3 regions of the Mesorhizobium kamtschaticum genome follow, and region 2 is predicted to be linked to each of the others. Evidence: predicted binding sites of a transcription regulator. Region 2 holds the regulator's gene; each other region holds the start of a gene.
What was found. The regulator LexA, encoded in region 2, represses DNA repair genes until DNA is damaged. The targets are predictions, from matches to a motif close to TGTTCNNNNTGTGTTCNG.
Positions count from the first base shown of each region.

Region 1: the regulator LexA is predicted to act here: its motif matches at 5,519-5,536, upstream of AC0V7N_RS05965 (ImuA family protein).
Region 3: the regulator LexA is predicted to act here: its motif matches at 2,821-2,838, upstream of AC0V7N_RS30650 (2'-5' RNA ligase family protein).

Region 1 is NZ_CM149691.1:1,246,755-1,253,782, forward strand. Features, by position in the region: gene AC0V7N_RS05955 (error-prone DNA polymerase) at 1-3,059, opposite strand, end outside; gene AC0V7N_RS05960 (DUF6504 family protein) at 3,056-4,531, opposite strand; gene AC0V7N_RS05965 (ImuA family protein) at 4,473-5,495, opposite strand; gene AC0V7N_RS05970 (LysE family translocator) at 5,908-6,540, opposite strand; gene AC0V7N_RS05975 (metallopeptidase family protein) at 6,675-7,028, shown strand, end outside.
Region 2 is NZ_CM149691.1:4,766,770-4,773,797, forward strand. Features, by position in the region: gene gltX (glutamate--tRNA ligase) at 1-377, opposite strand, end outside; partial or broken gene AC0V7N_RS23555 (ComEC/Rec2 family competence protein) at 480-2,934, shown strand; gene lexA (transcriptional repressor LexA) at 2,928-3,665, opposite strand; gene AC0V7N_RS23565 (GntR family transcriptional regulator) at 4,048-4,782, opposite strand; gene kynU (kynureninase) at 4,949-6,196, shown strand; gene kynA (tryptophan 2,3-dioxygenase) at 6,201-7,028, opposite strand, start outside.
Region 3 is NZ_CM149691.1:6,141,997-6,149,024, reverse strand. Features, by position in the region: gene AC0V7N_RS30665 (cupin domain-containing protein) at 1-185, shown strand, start outside; gene AC0V7N_RS30660 (ABC transporter ATP-binding protein) at 175-1,260, shown strand; gene AC0V7N_RS30655 (aldehyde dehydrogenase family protein) at 1,299-2,726, shown strand; gene AC0V7N_RS30650 (2'-5' RNA ligase family protein) at 2,879-3,496, shown strand; gene AC0V7N_RS30645 (SnoaL-like domain-containing protein) at 3,624-3,977, shown strand; gene AC0V7N_RS30640 (SRPBCC family protein) at 4,076-4,555, opposite strand; gene AC0V7N_RS30635 (ArsR/SmtB family transcription factor) at 4,552-4,908, opposite strand; gene AC0V7N_RS30630 (ArsC family reductase) at 5,076-5,426, shown strand; gene AC0V7N_RS30625 (DUF488 domain-containing protein) at 5,866-6,222, opposite strand; gene AC0V7N_RS30620 (aminopeptidase) at 6,241-7,028, opposite strand, start outside.

The DNA.
Region 1 (7,028 bases), 3.5 Mb from region 2:
AAACGGGTAAAAGTTCTCTCCCAGAAGATGACGTTGGCGACCGCCTTGTCGTCCTCCAGCGTCAGGAAGATCGCGTTGCCTTTGCCGGGGCGCTGCCGCACCAGCACCAGGCCGGCGACGGCAACCCGCCTGCCGTCGCGTACCGATGGCAGGTTGGCATTGGGCGTGACGCCGGCGCGGTCGAGCCGCTCGCGCAGGAAGGCGACCGGATGCGCCTTCAGCGACAGGCCGAGCGAGCGGTAGTCGTGGATGACATGCTCGCCGAGCGGCATTTTCGGCAGCTTCGTCTCGGGCTCCAGCTCGCGCAGGCGCAGCGCCGGCTGGTCGAACAGCGGCAGCTTTTCGGCCGCACTCTTGGCGCCCAGCGCCCGCACGTCCCAAAGTGCGGCACGGCGGTCGAGGCCGATCGAGCGGAAAGCATCGGCCTGCGCCAGCCGCTCGATCTCGTCGACATCGAGGCCGGAACGCAGCCAGACATCGCGGACGGTTTCGTAGCCGGCACCGCGCCGCGTGACGAAAGCCTCCATGCGTTCCTTGGAAAGACCCTTGATCTGCCGGAAGCCGAGCCGCAGCGCATGGTTCGTCTCGATGACACCGCGCATTTCGGCATGGCGCGGCAGGATGCGGGCCGGATCGAAAGGCGCTTTTTCCAGGGTGCAGTCCCAGACGGAGAAATTGACGTCGACGTCGCGGATGTCGACGCCATGGTCGCGCGCGTCGCGCACCAATTGCGCCGGCTGGTAAAATCCCATCGGCTGCGCGTTCAGGATCGCGGCGCAGAACACGTCGGGATAGAAGGTCTTGAACCAGCACGAGGCATAGACGAGCAAGGCGAAGGAGGCGGCATGGCTTTCGGGAAAGCCATATTCGCCAAAACCCTCGATCTGCTTGAAGCAGCGCTCGGCGAAGTCCTTGGTGTAGCCCTTGCCGACCATGCCATTGATCATACGGTCGCGGTAATTGCCGATGGTGCCGGTGCGCTTGAAGGTGGCCATGGCGCGGCGCAGTTCATCGGCCTCGCCCGGCTTGAAGCCACCGGCGACGATGGCGATCTTCATCGCCTGTTCCTGGAACAGCGGCACGCCGAGCGTCTTGCCGAGGATCTCTTTCAATTCCGCCTTCTGATATTCGGCCTTCTCCTTGCCTTGCCGGCGGCGCAGATAGGGATGGACCATATCGCCCTGGATCGGGCCCGGCCGAACGATCGCCACCTCGATGACAAGGTCATAGAAATCGCGCGGTTGGAGCCGCGGCAGCATCGACATCTGCGCGCGAGACTCGATCTGGAAGACGCCGAGCGTATCGGCGCGGCAGATCATGTCATAGACGCGTTGGTCCTCTGCCGGCAGAGTGGCCAGCACATAGGGTTGCCCATACGGGTCCCGTGCCTTTGGGTAGTGGTCGGTAAGCAAGGTGAAGGCGCGCTGCAGGCAGGTCAGCATGCCGAGCGCCAGGATGTCCACCTTAAGGATCTTCACCGAGTCGAGATCGTCCTTGTCCCATTCGACCATCTTGCGCTCGTCCATCGCCGTCTTGACGATGGGCACAATCTCGTCGAGCCGGTCCCGGGTGATGACGAAACCGCCGACATGCTGGGAGAGGTGGCGGGGAAAGCCCATGATCTCGTTGGCCCGTTCCATCACATGCCGCGATGTGGGGTCGCTGCGGTCGAGGCCGCCGGCGCGGGCTTCCTTCTCGCCAAGCTCGGAGGTCGACCAGCCCCAGATCGAGCCGGACAGGGACGCCCGGACATCCTCCGACAGGCCCATCGCCTTGGAGACTTCGCGCAGCGCCGAGCGGCCGCGATAGCTGATGACGGCGGCGGCAAGCGCGGTGCGTTTGGAACTGTATTTCGTATAGATGTACTGCATGACCTCTTCACGCCGCTCATGCTCGAAGTCGACGTCGATATCCGGAGGCTCGTTCCTCTCCTCGGAAATGAAGCGCTCGAACAGCGTGTCGATCTTGTCCGGCCCGACTTCAGTGATGCCGATGCAGAAGCAGATGATCGAATTGGCGGCGGAGCCGCGTCCCTGGCAGAGGATGTTCTGGCTGCGGGCGAATTTGATGATGTCGTAGACGGTCAGGAAGTAGCGCGCGTAGTTGAGACGCTCGATCAGAGCGAGCTCGTCCTCGATGCGTTTTATGACGCTGGCCGGGACACCGCCCGGGAACCGCCGGGTCGCCCCTTCCCGCGCCAGCCTTTCCAGTTCGGCCTGCGGGCCAAGGCCCGATTCCGTCGGCTCGTCGGGGTAATTGTACTGGAGGTCGCCAAGCGAGAAGGTCAATTCTTCCGCAAAACGCAGCGTCTCGGCCAGCGCTTGCGGATGCCGGCGGAACAGGCGGGCCATTTCCAGCGGCGGCTTCAGATGGCGCTCGGCATTGGCGGTGAGTTCCAGCCCGACCTCGGCGACGGGTGTGTTGAGGCGGATCGCGGTCAGCACGTCCTGCAACGGGCGTCGTTCGGCCGTGTGGTAGAGGACATCGTTGGTCGCCATCAGCGGGATGCCGGTAATTTCGGCCAGCGCCGCCGCCTGCTCGATCCGGAACCGGTCATTACCGGCATAGCAGGGCGAGACGCCAAGGCGCAGGGCCCTGCCGAAGCGGTCCTTGAGCTGGCGGAGCAAAGCAAGGCTGTCTTGCGCGCCCGCCGCCAGATCGGGCAGGGCCGCCAGCGACATCAGGTCTCCCCATTCGAGCAAATCGCCGCGCTGGAGCAGAGTGGCGCCTTTTTCGGTCTCGTCGCGCAGATTGGCCTGGGTCAGCATGCGGCACAGATGGCCCCAGCCCTTGCGGTCCCTGGGATAGGCGAGAATATCCGGCGTGCCGTCGCCAAAAACCAGCCGGCAGCCGGGGTGATAGGAGAGCTTTTCGACCTTGGCCTGCTGCCAGGCGCGCACCACGCCGGCCACCGTGTTGCGGTCGGCAAGGCCGATCGCGGAAAAGCCCAGAAGCTTGGCCGCGACCACCAGCTCCTCCGGCTTGGAGGCGCCGCGCAGGAAGGAGAAATTCGACTGGATGCCGAACTCGGCATAGGGGATGACGGTCAGCGCGTTCATGCGAAGACCCCATGCATGAACCAGCGCGGTGGCACCTGCGGGTTGCCGTAAAGGCCTTGCCGGTAGAGCCAGTAGCGGCGGCCGTCGACATCCTCGATGCGAAAATAGTCGCGGGTCGATGCGACCGGATCGCTTGACGCTTCACGCCACCATTCGGCGGCGATGCGTTCGGGACCCTCGGCACGGGTGACGCGGTAGAGCGCGCGCCGCCAGCGGAAATTGAGCGGCGGACCCTCGGGCATTTCGGTCGCCGGCACCTCGATGGGTTCGGGCGCGCGGAACAGCCGGATCGGCCGTTCCGGCGGGAAGATGGTTTTGGGCGCCTGCACTCTGTCCGGCTTCTTCGGTGGTGTGGTCCGGCGCGGTGCCTCCGTGAAGGGGATGGTGGCGACGGCGCGTTCCGGCAGATGGCTTTCGACGAGGACCGGCTGCAGCACGGCGCCCTCGCCGAGCCGGGCGCGGATGCGGTCGGCGAACAGCGCGATGTCGGCGCCATCGTCGGTCACGTCACCGGTCAGATCGGTCTGCGCCATGTCGAAAGCGGCGGCGGCCAGCACCGAGAGGCGCACCAGATCGAAGCCGTAGCCGGCATCGATGTCCTGCTCGAGCGCTGCCAGCCTTTCATGGAACAGTTTCTGGATCAGCCGGGGGTCGCGCAGCGGCCGCGAGGTGCCGAGCGCAATGCGGCTGACGGCGCCGTCGACACGGAAGAGCAGCAGCGCCAGCGTTCGGGCGCCTTCGCCGCGGCGCTCGAGATCGGTCTTCAAGATCGTCGCCAGCAGGCCCACCAGCCGTTCGATGTCCTCGGTCAAGGTGATGGGCTCGGCAAGATGGCGTTCGACCGAAAGCGGCGCCACGGGAAGGCGCGGCGAGACCGCCTCGTCGAGACGGCCAAGCGCCTGGTCGAGGCGCAGCAGCAGAGAGGCGCCGAAGCGGCGGGCGAGCGGCGCGCGGGGTGCGGCCATGACGGCGCCCGCCGTGCGCAGGCCGACACTTTCCAGGCTGGCGCGGGTCGCCGGGTCGATGCGCAGTGCGGCGAGCGGCAAGGGTGCGAGCAGGGCTTCCTCCTCGCCGCCATCAACGATGCGGTCGCCGCAAAACCGGGCCGCCGCCCAGGCGGCGCCTGGGGTCGGGGCAAGGCCGGCGCGGACATCGAAGCCCTGATGGAAGAAGCGCGACAGGATGTCGTCCAGCATGGCGCGTTCGCCGCCGAACAGATGGGTGCAACCGGTGACGTCGAGGAACAGGCCGTCCACGCCGTCCAGCGCCACCAGCGGGGTGTAGCGGTCGCACCAGTCGGCCAGGCCTTCGAGCAGGCGCCGGTCGGCCTCGGGATCGGCCTCGACGATGTCGATCGACGGATGCATGGCACGCGCATCGGCAATGCCCATGTCGCGCTTCAGGTGCAGCGCCTCAGCCCGCTCGTCGAGGGCCGAAATGCGCTGCGCGTTGCCCTGGCGGTGGCTGACCACCAGTGGCGGATGAGCTGACGGCCGGGAACGCCAGGACCGCCCCTGTCGCTGTCGCAGGATCCTTTCGGCCGCCAGATAGGGAAACCACAGCGACAGGATTCTTTGCCCGTTCCCGTTTTTCCTCGCCTCTTCTTTCGTCGAATGCGCGTTCATCGGGGTTCCACTCCAGTGTGAATTGTCCAGGCAGGGCCGTGCGGCTCTTGCCGATGGTGATGGTGAAGGCGGGGCGACCGATCGAGCCGGCGAGCGGCCCGGCGATGGTGTCGCGCGGTGTTGCCGGCGCCGACGCGACGATGAGCCGGACGGGCGCTGCCGTCGGCTCGGGCGCGGCCGCCTGCCGCAGCAGGAACACCGGGCGGCCGGCGGCCTGCGCCCTTGCGTGCAGCCGGCGCGTCGCGGTCAGGTCCAGCCGCTGCGGGTTGCAGCGGATTTCGAGGATGATTGCGGCGAGCGCCGTCATCCGGGCCGCCTCCTCGGCGACCCACAGCGCATCGACAAGCTTTGGCGCCTCGGAAAACAGCAATTGCCCGGGCTCGATGCCGAACGAGGCCCGCAGCCCCCTGGCATAGGGAAAGCCGGCCTCGCGGAAGATCTCTGACGTGCCGATCCATAAGATGGGCAGCCCCTGCGCCTGCTTGAGGATCAGGCTGGTGAGGGACAAAGCGAAACCGGCGACGGCTCCGGCATCGCGGGTTTCCAGACCATGGATTTCGCTGAGCGCGGCTTTCGGCAGGCCGCCGCTCAAAGCGGCATCGAGCCGTTCGACGCCGACGGGCAGGAAGGCATCCGGCAAGGCCGCTGCAATGCCGCGCCGGACGATCGTGAGATCGGCGTCGGCGCCGCCATCGACATCAAGGGACGCGCCAGCCGGCGCCTGCAGGCGCTCGGGCAGCGTTCCCTCGATTTTCGCGATCTGGCGGCGCAGGGCAAAAACAGTCTCCCGCGCCACGGCTGATATCGCCATGACGGTCAGTGTCCACTCACAATTGTTCCTGTTATGTTCTTATAGATTCCAGAGGGTGACGGAAGAGTCAAGCAGAGTCATAAGGAATTTATTCCTCAGCGAGGAGTCGCGAGCCCAGTATATGGGTGGGTCGCAGCATCCCGTGATTTCGTCATCCTAGGGCGAAGCAGCCGCGCAGCGGCGTCGCGGAGACCCTGGGATCCATTCCGTGACGGCTGTCGCGGATGCGGCGGAACAGAATTCTGCACCCGTAACAGCGCTCTAAGGTCGCGGCATGGATCCTATGGTCTGCGCCGCTTCGCTTCGCTCCTTGCTCCGCCATAGGATGACGAAGGGTGGGGCGTTTCTCGCCAATCACCAAGGCATACGGCTGGTCAACACAACGACCCCGTCAGCTTTCTCCGCCGGGAGACTAGCGCTGGCCGCCAAAGGCCAGCCGTGCAGCGAGCCCCGCAAAGACGGTTCCGAGCAGGATCTGCGGCGCCCGCCGGAGCCGCGTGCGTTTCGACAACGCCGTTCCGATCCGGCTGGCGGTCAGGATGACCAGGCCGTTGACCAGCAGCCCGATCAGGTTGAGCACGGTCGCCAGCAACAGGATCTGGCCGGCGACGGAACCGGCCTCGGGGCGCACGAATTGCGGGAACAGCGCCAGCACGAACAGCGCCATTTTTGGGTTGAGCAGATTGGTCAGCAGGCCTTGCCGAAAAATCCGGCCGCGTGAATAGCGCGGCAGGCCGGCGACCGGGGCAAAAACCGTTCCGTCGGAACGGAACGCCTTCCAGGCCAGCCAGGCGAGGTAGGCGGCGCCGGCATAGCGCACGATGTCGTAGGCGATGGGTGCTGCCAGGAACAGTTGCGACAGGCCGAAGGCGGCGGCCAGCGCGTGGCAATAGGTGCCGGCGGCGATGCCGGCATAGGTCGCCAGGCCCGATGCGCGCCCCTGGCTGGCGCTGCGGGACGCGATCAACAGCATGTCCGGCCCAGGCGTCGCGGTCAAAGCGAGGCAGGCAATGGCGAAAAGTCCGATGGTGGAAAGGTCCGGCATGAGAACTCCTGAGAGATGGCCGGAACCGACCCCTACGCGATTCCCCGGCCGCGGCAAAGGCGCTGCGGCAGGAATTGCCGCTTCATTTGCCTCGACCGGCGCGAAAGCCTATATGCCGGGTCAAAGGACAAAGCATGGCCCGTATCTACAAAACCCGTACCTGGCATGGCGAACTTGCGCCCTCGATGGAGGAAATGGAGTTCCTCGCGTTGGAGGCCTATGCGCATTTGCCGGAGGACTTTCGCAAGCTGACCGGCGAGATCGTCATCCAGATCGCCGAGTTCCCGACCGACGAGATCATGGACGATCTGTCGCTGGAAACGCCGTTCGACCTGCTCGGCCTGTTCGAGGGCCGCGGCATCGCCGAACGTTGGAACCCGCAGACCGGCGAAGGCCCCAACCGCATCACGCTCTATCGCCGCGCCATGCTCGACTACTGGGCCGAAAATGAGGAAACGCTGGGCGACATCGTCACCCATGTGCTGATC
Region 2 (7,028 bases):
TGGCCGTTGTAGCGCGGCGGCAGGCCCTTGGCCCGAGCCGCCTCGCGCATGGCCTCCAACTCGGCAGGTGTCTCGTAGCTGTAATAGGCCTTGCCCAGGCGCACGAGTTCCTCGGCGACCTCGCGGTGGCGCGGCGCACGCTCGAACTGCGATATCGCCTCGCCGTCCCAGGAAAGCCCAAGCCAGGTCAGCCCATCCAGAATGGCCTGGGTGGCCGCCTCGTTGAAGCGTTCGCGGTCGGTATCCTCGATGCGCAGCACCATCATGCCGCCGGTGTGCTTGGCGTACAGCCAGTTGAACAGCGCCGTGCGCGCACCACCGATGTGCAGATAGCCGGTGGGCGAGGGGGCAAAACGGGTGACGACCTTGTCGGACATGGAACTCTCGGAAACCATCTGAAGCGGGGTGCGGCTGCACGGACTTTCGCGCGTTGCGCGTTCATGTAGCATAGGGCGTCAGGGGTGCAAGGGGCAGACCCGATGGCTGGACGAGGCCGAGGCTCGGATGAGGGCGAGGACGCTGTTGTCGGCGTCAGCGAACGGTCCCTGTTTGCGACGCCTTTGGCGACCCCACCGCCACCGTCGCCACTTGTGCCGGGCTCCAGTAAGCCAGCGTTGCCGGCGAATGTTCCAGCGCCAATTCCGTCCACCGAAACAGGCAGGATTGTGCGTGTGCGCCGGCAACTGGGCCGGATTTCACTGCCTCGCCTGCGCCACAGCGTGGCGGCCTCAGCAGAGCTGGAGCTTGACCGGGGCATCGCCTTCCTGCTGGTGCCGGTCTGTCTGGCCGCTGGAGCGATCGGCTATTATTCGCTGGCAGTGGAGCCTGATTTTGCAAAGCCTGTCGCGGTCGTCGTGCTGATGGCGATCTGCGCGCTTGTTTCGCGCTCCTGGCCGAAAACCCATCTGGGCTTCATGGCGGCATTGTTGTGCGCGCTGGGCCTGCTTGCCGCCAAGGTCGAGACATGGCGAGTGGGCACCCAGATGCTGGGCTCGGAAATATCGACGCAACTGACCGGCCGCGTGGTCTCACTGGAGCAGATGGAGTTCTGGCCGCATCCGGCTGACTATAGACGTGACGTCGACCGCGCGGCCGAAACTGCGCTATGCGCCGGAAAGGGTCCGGCTTTCGGCGCGCAATATCCCGGCGGAAATGACCGCCGGCTCCCTGGTCACCGGCTACGCCAAATTGTTGCCGCCGACTGGCCCGGTGCGGCCGGACAGCTATGATTTCTCCTTCGACAGCTATTTCGCCGGCATCGGCGGCAGCGGCTTCTTTCTCGGCAATCCGAAGCTTGTCTCCGCCGACGACGGCGAGATGCCGCTCTCGGCCCGGCTTTTCTCCGGGATAGAAAATGCCCGCGAAGACATCGCCGACCATATCCGGGCCACGGTCGGCGGTGCCGAAGGCGAGATCGCGGCAGCGCTGATCGTTGGTGTCCGCGCGGGCATTCCCGACGAAATCAACGAAGCGATGCGGCGCACCGGCATCTATCACATCATCTCGATTTCCGGACTGCATATGGCGCTTGTCGCCGGCACCATCATGGGTCTGCTGCGCGGCGCCTTGGCGCTGTTTCCGGATTTTTCCGCGCGGCGACCGGTGAAGAAATACGCGGCTGCCGCGGCACTTCTCTCGATCGCCGCCTATCTCGTCATTTCCGGCGTCGTCGTTGCCGCCGAGCGCAGCTTCATCATGCTGGCGGTGATGCTGATTGCCGTCCTGTTCGATCGCGCGGCGCTGACCATGCGCAATCTGGCGATCTCGGCGATCGCCGTCATCGTGGTGTCGCCGCACGAAGTCGTCGGCCCGAGCTTCCAGATGTCGTTTGCCGCGACGGCTGCATTGGTCGGCGCCTATGCCGGTTGGGCGGATCACCATGCGGGAAAGGCAAGGCCGCCACCGCCAAAGCGATCCCTGCCGAGCTTTCTCACGCGAAAATTCCTGCTGGCAACGGGCGGCTTGGCCATGACCTCCATCATCGCCGGCTGCGCCACGGCGCTGTTTGCCATCTGGCATTTCCAGCGGGTGTCGCCGCTCAGCCTGTTCGCCAATCTGGCCGTCATGCCGATTGTGTCAGTCGTGATGTTCCTGGCCGTTGCCAGCGCGTTGCTGATGCCGTTCGGATTGGATGCGCCATCCCTTTACCTCATGGGCAAGGGTCTGACGGCGATGATCACGATATCGGCGTGGATATCGGAACGCTCTCCGATCGATGCGGTCGGGCTGATCTCGCAGCAATCGGTCTTGCTGGTGACCGTCGCCCTGGTCATCGCGACGATGGCGACGACATGGCTGCGGCTCGCAGCGCTGCCATTCGCGCTTGCCGGCCTGCTGACGGTGTCGGATACGCGCACGCCCGATGTGCTGATCTCGGAGGACGCGCGGCTGGTCGCGCTGCCGATCGGCGGCGGTGAACTCGCGGTCAGCCGGGCACGTCCGAACGAATTCACCGTCGACAACTGGAAACGCGCGCTGACATCGGAAACCATCGTCGTGCCGGAGATGTTCAGCAAGGCAGACGGGCAATTCGACATTGCCGATGCGGTCAACCTGCCACCGGGAGCACCGTTCTATTGCACGGACGGCGTCTGTCTCGCCCGGCACCCATCCGGCGCGATCATCGCGCATGTCGAAGATCGCAAGGACACATGGAAGGCCTGCGGTTTCGCCGATTTGATCGTCGTCAATGACGCGACGGGCTACGACGCCTGCCTCAATCCGCTGGTTCTCGTCGTCACCAAACGGCAGCTCGCACGCAAGGGCAGTGCTGCCGTCTTCTTCGACCGCCAATCAGCGACCGGTCCGCCAATCGTCAGCTTCGCGGTGGACGGGCCGTATCGGCCCTGGCATGCGCAGCGCAAATACTCACGTGAGGCGAGGGGGCTGTTGCCCTGGCGCAAACCCGAAAAGCCGGCCGCTCCTGCTCAGTAGCGCCGGATCAGCCCGACGAGCTTGCCTTGCACCTTGACCCTGTCGGGGCCGAAGATGCGCGTCTCATAGGCCGGATTGGCGGCTTCAAGCGCGATCGAGGCACCCTTGCGGCGAAACCGCTTCAGCGTCGCTTCCTCTTCATCCACGAGCGCCACGATGATCTCGCCAGGCTGGGCGGTATCGGCGTTGCGGATGATGACGGTGTCGCCATCGAAGATGCCGGCCTCGATCATGGAGTCGCCCTTGACCTCCAGCGCATAGTGCTCGCCACCCATGATCATGTCCGGCGGCACCGAGATCGAATGCGTCTGATGCTGGATGGCATCGATCGGCACACCGGCGGCGATACGCCCCATTACCGGGATCGACACGGCGGAAACCACGTCGTCGTCATTGCCGGCCGCGGGCAAGCGCGACGGCGCCGGCTTGATCTGGCGACCAAGGCCGCCTTGGCCGAGACTGCCCTGGATGACGCTTGGCGAGAATTTCTTTGCCGCGTTGAGGCCGGGCGCTATCGAATCCGGCAGCCGTAGCACTTCCAGCGCGCGCGCCCGGTTGGGCAGCCGGCGGATGAAACCGCGTTCCTCCAGCGCCGTGATCAGGCGATGGATCCCTGACTTGGAGGCGAGATCGAGCGCTTCCTTCATCTCGTCGAAGGAGGGCGGAATGCCGCTTTCCTTTAGCCGTTCATGAATGAACATCAAGAGTTCATGTTGCTTACGCGTCAGCATGGCAGCCCCCAAGGCTTGAACAAAAGGTCTGAACCAGAATCGAAAAACAAACCCAGAACAAACACTATCTGTTCCAGTTGTGTTCTGCAACCGTTTAAAGTTTAGTGAATTTGTTAAGGCGGCTGAAATTATTTGCCGCCTGGGAGCGGGCCGTGTTCGACGCCTGCCTGCCGCCGCAGTGCGCTCGCTGGCTTTGAAATTGTTTTGGTTAATGGCCTGTGGCCTATCCTGTTCCGAGGTCTGGCATCAGTTGCCGACAAGGCTCGATGAGAGGTCTTTCTCCCTTTCACCGATCATTGGCTTGCCGTGAACGAAACGAAGCCAAAATGCCAACTTTACCGAGAAATTGCCATACTGGCGTTGGTCCACGATCCTCGTTGCGCTAGCGCTCGTTTATGCTGCCATCGCCGGCATGGACATAGACATGCAGCGTATAGCCGATGTGGGCGATCATCAGGGTTTTCGCGCGCTTGATGTTACGATCCAGTGCCGCCTCCATGAGCGCGGTGTGATGTTCGATTGTGACCGCCTGGCGCAACGCTTCCACGGCTTCCTCATAACCATGCTGCAGGCCGGCGGCCGCCCGCAGCGTTGGCGCAAGGCCGAGAAAACGGTGATGGCGACGCAATTGATCCGCGATCGTGGAATGGAAGGTCAGCAGCCAGGGCGATGCTGCCGCGCTGAGCAGCGCCGCGTGGAAAGCCTCGTGCTTTTCATCCCATTCGTCGACCACTGCGTCGGATGGATCGTCGACCGCGGTCTTGCAACGCGACAGCCGGTAATGCGCGGCGACGACGGCGTTTTCCCAATCGTGGCCACCTTTCTCGATCGATTCCTGGAGCAGCGGCAATTCGACGACACACCTGGCGCGCGACAGGTCTTCCAATTCGATGCGCGAAACCGGAGCGACGGCAAAGCCGCGATTGCTGATGGAAGTCACCAGGCGCTCCGCCTCCAGTCGCGACAGCGCTTCGCGCAACGGTGTCCAGCCAATGCCATAGCTGTTGCGCAGCGCGCTGAGCTTGAGCGGCGCGCCGGGTCGCAGACGGGTCGTGAGGATATCGCGACGCAGCAGCCTGTAGGCCGCTTCCGTCTTCGAGAGTCCTTCGTCCAGCATCGTTGTCCCATCCTTAGGCTGTCACGTCACGATTATATATGAAAGCCTTCCATGGCGTAAATTATATATAATGTTTGACAGAGTCTGGCCGACTGCCCATGGTCGGCCAGCCGATTTCACCTGACGTGTTCATCTGGGCGCGCCTATGCGCGAAGGACAATCGATCATGAATGCAACGCTCGATCTCGCAGCAGTCGAAGCCATGGATGTGGCGGATCCGCTGCGTGCCATGCGCGACCGGTTCATTCTGCCGGAAGGCGTGATCTATCTCGATGGCAATTCGCTGGGTGCCGCGGCCCCCGCCGTCTTCAACGAGTTGCAGAAGGCCGCGACGCAGGAGTGGGCGCAAGACCTGATCCGTGCCTGGAATACCGCCGGCTGGTTCGACATGCCGGTCGCGCTTGGCGACCAGCTGGGGCGCCTGATCGGAGCGGCGACGGGCCAGACGGTGGTCTGCGATACGACCTCGATCAACATCTACAAGGTGCTGCATGCCGCACTCAACATGCGGCCGGACCGCTCGGTCATCGTCGCCGAGGGTGACAGCTTTCCAACCGATCTCTACATGGCCGAGGGCGTGGCCTCGACGCGGCCGGGCACGGTGCTGCGGCTCGAGGGCGTTGATGCTCCGACCATTGAAGAGCTGATCGACGAGCGCGTCGCCGTCATCCTGGTCAACCACGTCAATTACAAATCCGGGCAACTGCGTGACATGGCCGCGCTGACGCGCAAGGCCCACCAGGCCGGCGCGCTGATCGTTTGGGACCTCTGCCACACGGCCGGTGCGCTTCCGGTCGAGCTCGACAGCGCGAATGCCGATTTCGCCATCGGCTGCACCTACAAATATCTCAATGGCGGGCCGGGCGCGCCGGCCTTCATCTATGCCGCGAAACGCCATCACGACGATGTCCATCAGCCGCTGAGCGGCTGGTGGGGCCATGCGCGGCCGTTCGCCTTCGAACAGGGTTTTGCTGCCGGCGTCGGTATCCGCAGGTTCCTGTGTGGAACCCAGCCGATGTTGTCGATGCGGGCGCTCAAGGGCGCGCTGGATATTTGGGACGATGTCGACATGGCAGAGGTGCGCAGGAAGAGCATCGCGCTCACCGACCTGTTCATCCAGCTCGTCGAAGCCAGGTGTGGCGCCTACGGCCTTGAACTGGAAAGCCCGCGCGACGGCAATGCGCGCGGCAGCCAGGTGTCGTTCCTGCACCCGCATGGCTACCAGGTGATGCGAGCCCTGATCGAGCGCGGCGTGATCGGCGATTTTCGCGCACCCTCGACCATCCGCTTCGGCTTCACGCCGCTTTACGTGGGCTACCGGGACGTCTGGCAGGCGGTCGAGGTGCTGGAGGACATTTTGCGGACCGGCGCGTGGCAGGATGCGCGTTTTGCCGTGAAGACAGCGGTTACCTGAGAAACTAGAGCCGGGTGCGGACCGTCCAGAGTTCCGGAAACAGCACGACCTCGAGCATCTTCTTCAGATAGGACGCGCCCGACGTGCCGCCGGTGCCCCGCTTCAGGCCGATGATGCGCTCGACCGTGGTGACATGGTTGAAGCGCCAGCGGCGGAAATAATCCTCGAAATCGACCAGCTTCTCGGCCAGTTCGTAGAACATCCAGTAGCGCTGCGGATCGCGGTAGACGGTCTGCCAGGCGACCAGGACCTCTTCATTCTCGGTGCGGGTTTCACGCCAGTCCGTGCGCTTGGCATCGGCGCCGATGTCGAATCCGTTGCGCGCCAAAAGCAGCAGCGCTTCATCGTAAAGCGACGGCTCGGCCAGGATCGCCTCCAGCTTGCCGCTGAGGTCCGGCCGGTGCTTGTGCGGCCCGAGCATTGCGAGGTTGCGGTTGCCGGCCATGAATTCGATGGCGCGGTACTGCCAGGACTGGAAGCCAGAGGATTGGCCGAGCGCGTCGCGGAACTCGGTGTATTCGCTTGGTGTCATCGTGCGCAGCACGTCCCAGGCGTTGTTGAGCTGTTCGAAGATGCGGGCGACGCGCGACAGCATCTTGAAGCTCGGCTCAAGCCGGTCGGCACGGATGGAGCGGATCGCGGCGCCAATCTCATGCAAGGCGAGCTTCATCCAGAGCTCCGAGGTCTGGTGCTGGATGATGAACAGCATCTCGTCATGCGCCGACGACAGCGGCGTCTGTGCCTCGAGGACTTTTTCCAAATGCAGATAGTCGCTGTAGGACATGCGCTCCTTGAACGACATCTGTGCGCCTTCGGACGCCGGATCGTAGGG
Region 3 (7,028 bases), 1.4 Mb from region 2:
TCGGCTATGTGCTGTCGGGCGAGGTCGAACTGGTGGTGGATTCGACAAAATACGGGCTGAAGACCGGCGACAGCTTTGCCTTCAAAAGCACGCTTTTGCACGCCTTCCGCAATCCGGGCGCCGAGCAGTGCCAGATCCTGTGGGTCAACACCACGAAGCCCTCCGAGGTACGCGATGGCGCCTGATCCACTCGTTCGGCTGCAGGCGGTCTCGAAGGTTTTTCCCGGCGGCATCGTCGGGCTCGATGCCGTCGATCTCGACATTATCAGCGGCGAGTTCATCACGCTGCTTGGGCCGTCGGGCTGCGGCAAGACCACCAGCCTGCGCGTCATTGCCGGCTTCGAAAGCCCAACAAGCGGCAAGGTTTTGCTCGACGGCCGCGACATCACGGCGCTTCGGCCCTTCGACCGGCCGGTCAACACCGTGTTCCAGGACTACGCACTGTTTCCGCATATGAACGTCGCCGAAAATGTCGGCTTCGGCCTGTCGTTGCGAAAACTCACCGGCACCGAGCAGGCAAAGCGAGTCGGCGAAGCCCTCGACATGGTCGGTCTCGCCGACAAGCTTGGCGCCCGCGTCTTGGAACTGTCGGGCGGTCAGCGCCAGCGCGTCGCGCTCGCCCGCGCCATCGTCTGCGAGCCGCGCGTGCTGTTGCTCGACGAGCCGCTGTCGGCGCTGGACGCGCATCTGCGCGAACAGATGCAGGTCGAATTGAAGCGGCTGCAGTCGCGGCTTGGCACCACCTTCGTCATGGTCACCCACGACCAAACCGAAGCGCTGTCGATCTCCGACCGCATCGTCGTCATGAACAAGGGCCGCATCGAGCAGATCGCGCCGCCGGCGACGCTCTATGACAGGCCCGCCACGAAGTTCGTTGCCAGCTTCATCGGCACCATGAATCTCCTGCAATCGCGTTTTGTCGGCAGGGATGGCGATCGCCTGCGTTTCACCGCCGGTACCTTGCCGCTGGAAGCCATTTCTGAAACCGGCCAGCCACCTGGCGAAGGCGAAATCCGCACCATTGGCGTGCGTCCGGAGGATTTGCTGGCGGCCACCGAAGCGACCGAAGGAACCGCTCCGGCGCGGGTGAACAGCATCGTCTTCCACGGCCGTACCTTGCGGCTGCATGCTGAACTGGGGCAGGGGTTGCCGGTGGTCATCGATGCGCCGCGCCAGGCCGAAGGCTTTCAATTCAGCGTCGGCGACGTGGCGCATATCAGCCTGCGCCGTGGCGCCAACTGCCCTATGCTCTCCGCATAGGCTGACCATCCATTTCCCAAAACATCGGAGTCTTCCCCGTGAGCAATCATCTCAATTTCTTCATCGACGGCAAATGGGTGGCGCCCGTGGTGCCGGCGACGCTTGATGTCATCGATCCGTCCACCGAAGAGGCCTACACCAAGATTTCCGTCGGCTCGAAGGCCGACGTCGACAAGGCTGTCGCCGCCGCCAAGGCAGCCTTCCCATCCTTCTCGCAGACCAGCAAGGCCGAGCGCCTGAAGCTGTTGAAGCGCATTCTCGAAGTCTACAACGAACGCTTCGAGGACATCGCTCAGGCCGTAAGTCAGGAGAATGGTTCGCCCATCACCTGGGCGCGCGAGGCGCAGGCCTGGGCGGGCAGGGCGCATATGGAAGCCACTATTCATGCGCTGGAGGATTATGAATTCCAGGAGAAGCGCGGCGGCACCATGGTGGTCAAGGAACCGATCGGCGTCTGCGCGCTGATCACGCCGTGGAACTGGCCGCTCAACCAGATCGTCTGCAAGGTGGCGCCGGCCATCGCGGCCGGCTGTACCGTGGTGCTGAAGCCTTCGGAGATCGCGCCGATCAGTGGCATCGTCTTTTCAGAGGTGATGGAAGCGGCCGGCACGCCGAAGGGCGTCTACAACATGATCAACGGCACGGGTCCGGATGTCGGCCAGATCATGGCCGGCCATCCTGATGTCGACATGGTGTCCTTCACCGGCTCGACCCGCGCCGGCATCATCGTCGCCAAGACGGCGGCCGAGACGGTCAAGCGCGTGGCGCAGGAACTCGGCGGCAAGTCGGCCAACATCGTGCTGCCCGACGCCGATTTCGAAACGGCGGTGCGTAAGGGCGTTGAGGGTTGCTTCGGCAACAGCGGCCAGTCCTGCGATGCGCCGACCCGCATGCTGGTACCGGCCGCCCGTCACGACGAGGCGCTCGCCATTGCCAAGAAGGCGGCCGAAGCACACAATGTCGGCGATCCGCGCAATGAACAGACCAAGCTTGGCCCGGTCGTCAGCGAGCTCCAGTTCAACAAGATCCAGCGGCTGATCGAAGCCGGCATCAAGGAAGGCGCCACGCTGGTCACCGGCGGCCCCGGCCGGCCGGAACACCTCAACCGCGGCTACTATGTGCGCCCAACCGTGTTCGGTCACGTCACCCCGGGCATGACCATCGAGAAGGAAGAAATCTTCGGCCCGGTGTTGTCGGTGATTTCCTACAATGACGATGACGACGCCGTGAAGATCGCCAACGACACGGTCTACGGCCTCGCCGCCTATGTGCAGTCCGGTGACATCGACCATGCGCGAAAGGTGGCAGGACAGCTGCGTGCTGGGCAGGTCTCGATCAACTATCCGGAATGGGACACGTTCGCACCGTTCGGCGGCTACAAGCAGTCGGGCAATGGCCGCGAATACGCCGACTGGGCGATCCACGATTTCCTGGAGGTCAAGGGCATCATCGGTTACGGGGCGTAGGGTTCGAGAGCCCTGCTCGGAAGGGCTCCCTCACTCTTGATGAAACAGGCGCTGATGCGGAGAGCATCAGCGCCTGTTTCGTTTTCACTTGATTTGTTCACTTTTTGTTCTATGGTTCCCGACTGGATTCAATTTGCCGAACGAGTTCCGTCATGAGTAGGCAACCTGCATTCGCAAAGAATGGTCAGACCTCTTTCCCATTTGAGGAACCGAGTCCGGTCCGGGAGCCGCATCTGTTCTACGCATTCCTGGTCGAAGCCCCGGTTAACGAGATGCTGCGGCGTAGGGCCGAGCACTACAATCAGGGGCTGGGGTTGCGAGGGTGGCTGACGCCAACCGATCAAATCCACATAACCCTGATGGGCCTTGGCGACGGCAAACAGAAGCGTGTGGTGGAGATCGCGCGCCATGTCGGCTTGCTGATACAGGCCGCGCCATTCGATGTTTGCTTCGATCGCCTGTCGGCTTTCGGTGGCGGGGCGCTGGTGTTTCGCAGCAGCAACCATTCGCCGGCCCTGCAAGCCTTCTGGCGCAAGCTCTCTGCTGTAATCGACGACAGCCCGCTGCAGCCGTTCGTCACGAGCTCGTTGGAGCCACATGTTACGCTGCTTCGTGACAGACGAGGCGTGCCGAAAGTGCGGGAGCAGATTGTTGAGCCGATGTCCTGGACGGTGCGCAGCTTTGCGCTGATCCGCAGCTATCAGGGCGAATACGAATGTCCAGCGATCTGGCAATTGACCGGCCAGGACGATTCCATGGCCGGCATGTGAGAAATCGTCGTCACATAGCTGCGCTATATCAATCGTCCTGACACGGCTTGTCAGCTAACGTGCGGCCCAGCGGTGGCAGGGCAGCAAGCGGTCCCCTACTTGGGGTACGTCTGAACAGGAGGAACACATGTCAATTGCAGATATTGCCAAGGATTTCACCGAGCTGCTCCAGCAGGGTGATCATGCCGGTGCTGGCGAGAAATACAACGCCGACGATATCGTCAGCTACGAAGCCATGGAAGGGCCAATGGCCGTGGCCCGTGGCAAAGAGGCTCTCAAGCAAAAGGGCCAATGGTGGCAAGAGAACCACGAAGTCCACGGTGGCTCGGTCGAGGGCCCCTATGTCAACGGCGACCAGTTCGCCGTGCGCTTCAAGTTCGACATAACGCCCAAGGCCACCGGCGAGCGTGTCACCATGGATGAAGTCGGCCTGTATACGGTCAAGAACGGCAAGATCACGGAAGAGCGTTTTTACTACTGAGGCCGGAAAGTCCCCTTTCTCGGAGTCTGCTCTCTCCGCTGCAAGGTCGAAAAACAAGCATGGCGGCCGGGGCAATGCCCTGGCCGCCAGTGATAGACTCAAATCGTCTTCACATACTTGGCGAGCTGGTCGGCCACCGTGCCCCAGCCATCGAAGAAACCCATCTCTTCATGGTTGTTGCGGGTCGCCGCGTCGCGGTGGATGGCGGTGGCGGTGTAACGCGTGCCCCGGCCATCCGGCTGGAGGGAAATGACCGCGGTGATGAAGGGCTCGCCTGACGGCCGGTAGCCCGGCAGCAGCGCATCCGTCCACACCAGCCGCTCGTTCGGCACGATGTCGAGATAGCAGCAATGGCGATCGCTGACCTCCTTGCCGTCGGGCGACTGCATGCGTGTGCGGAACAACCCGCCTGGCTTGAGATCGATCTCGCAGTCGGTGATCAGCCATGGCTTGGGCGTGAACCATTGCCTGACATGCTCCGGCGTCGTCATGGCGCGCCATAGCAGTTCGCGCGGCGCGTCGAGCACGCGCTCCAGCACGAGGTCCAGCCTGGGATCCGGCTTGAAGGGATAGTTCATTTTTCCTGCTCCTTGAGGGTCATCACATAGGCGTCGAACTGGTCGAGGCGGCGCTCCCACAGCGTGCGCTGCTCGGCCAGCCAGTTCTCGGCGAGCTGCAGCGGCTCGGGCGCCAGTTGATAGGTCCTGGTGCGGCCGATCTTTTCCGAGCGCACCAGCCCGCAGCCTTCCAGCACCTTGAGGTGCTCGATGAAGGAAGGCAGCGCCATCTCGAAAGGCTGTGCCAGTTCGCTGACCGAGGCCGGACTGCGGTTCAGCCGCTCCACCACGCGGCGGCGCGTCGGATCGGCAAGCGCGCGGAAGATGCCATCGATGGGCGGCAGGCTCGGATTGGCGGTCTGGAGACTTGTCATGATCGATCCTGCGGCGCCGTCAAAAGCGGTTCGAAAATACTTAGGGAAATTCCTTAGTATCGGCAAGCCCGAAAATTCTGGCGATGCAGGGCTGGGCGCTGGCAAAGCGGGAAGGGCGGTTTTAGGCTGTGCGACGGATTCGACTGTCAGCCCAAGGGAAGCACGCTTTGACGATCACCATCTACGGCATCACCACCTGCGACACGGTCAAGAAGGCGCGCGTCTGGCTGGAAAGCCATGACGTGCCTTACCGTTTTCATGATTTTCGTGCGGAGGGACTGGACGCGAAGCGGCTGGATGGCTGGGTCGGCAAGGTCGGCTGGGAAAAGCTGCTCAACAAGGGCAGCACGACGTTCCGCGAGTTGGCTGACAAGGAAAAGCAAGGCCTCGATGAAAAGAAGGCCAAGGCGCTGATGCTGGCCAAGCCGACGATGGTCAAGCGGCCGGTGTTGGAGGTGGGGGACAGGGTTCTGGTTGGTTTCAAGCCGGATGTTTATGAGCTGGCGGTGGGGAAATAGAGCGGACCTTCACCTTCGCCCGTCGCGGGCCAGCGCCCCCCTCTGTCCTGCCGGACATCTCCCCCACGAGCAGGGCAATCGCATATGGAATTTCTGAGTCTTTGCAGCCACTTAGTGGCTGGGAGACACTTTTGCCGACGTTCGATCGCGGTATCGAACCCGAATCGGAGCAAGAACGGATCAGAATCAAATCGCGAACCGTCCGCGTCGACGATTTTCTTGGTATCCAGCCAAGTATCTGGAAAACCAAGAAAATCGCCATATGCGATTGCCCTGCCCCCACGAGGGGGGAGATTGGATGTCATCGTGGCCTTCGCCAATCAGCTACGCTGCAAGGGATCTGCGGCGCCGAAGCTGCCGATCTCCCCCCAAGTGGGGGAGATGTCCGGCAGGACAGAGGGGGGCGCTGTCCCGCCGGCCTCAGAAAGTTCCGGCCGCCTCAACCCTTCCCCTGCAAATATCCCGCCAGCGCCACCGCATTGTTATGCGCCTCGTCATGCGCGCCGTAGAGCAGCGTCACCTTGCCCTTACTTAGCAAGCCGCGCAGTTGCGCCACCGCCTCGCCATTCTCATCCAATTCGGCTCCGTATCGCTTCCGAAACTCCGCCCAGCGCGTCGGCTCGTGCCCAAACCATTTGCGCAAATCATCGCTCGGCGCGATCTCCTTGAGCCACAGCGCCAGCGCGGCATGCTCCTTGCTGACGCCGCGCGGCCAGATCCGGTCGACCAGCACCCGCTGCCCGTCCTCGGCAGCAGGTGCTTCGTAGACCCGCTTCACCGCGATGTCGAAGACCACCGAACCCTCCGCCTGCCCTCAGGCCCATTCGCCCTTGCGCATCACCGGCACCTTGCGGCCGTCCTTGTGGACGCCGTCAATGTCGATCTTGTCCGAGCCGATCATCCAGTCGATGTGGATAAAACTCTTGTTGCCGCCGCGCGTCGTGATCTCGTCCTGGCTGAGCGAAGCGCCGTTGACGAAACACTTCGAGTAACACTGGCCGAGCGCGATGTGGCAGGCAGCGTTCTCGTCGAACAGCGTGTTGAAGAACAAAAGGCCGCTGGCCGAGATCGGCGAGGAATGCGGTACCAGCGCCACTTCGCCGAGACGCCGCGACCCCTCGTCGGTGTCGAGCACTTTCTTCAAGACGTCCTCACCCTTCGAGGCCTTGGCCTCGACGATCCGGCCTTCCTCGAAACGCACCGAGATCTCGTCGATCAGCGTGCCCTGGTAGGACAGCGGCTTGGTCGAGGAGACATGGCCCTCGACCCGCCTGGCATGCGGCGTGGTGAAGACCTCCTCGGTCGGGATGTTGGGATTGCAGGTGATGCCGTTCTTGGCGGTCGAGGCGCCGCCCATCCATTCATGACCATCCGCGAGACCAACCGTCAGGTCGGTGCCCGGTCCGGTGAAATGCAGCGCATGGAAATTATGGCCGTTCAGCCATTCGGTGCGGCCGCGCAGCGCTGCATTGTGCGCCGTCCAGTTTGCGATGGGGTCTCCCACGTCGACTCGTGACGCCGCGAAGATGGCATCGGCGAGCTTCACCACCGCGACATCGTCGGCATCGCCGGGGAAAACCTGCTTGGCCCAGGCGAGGTCCG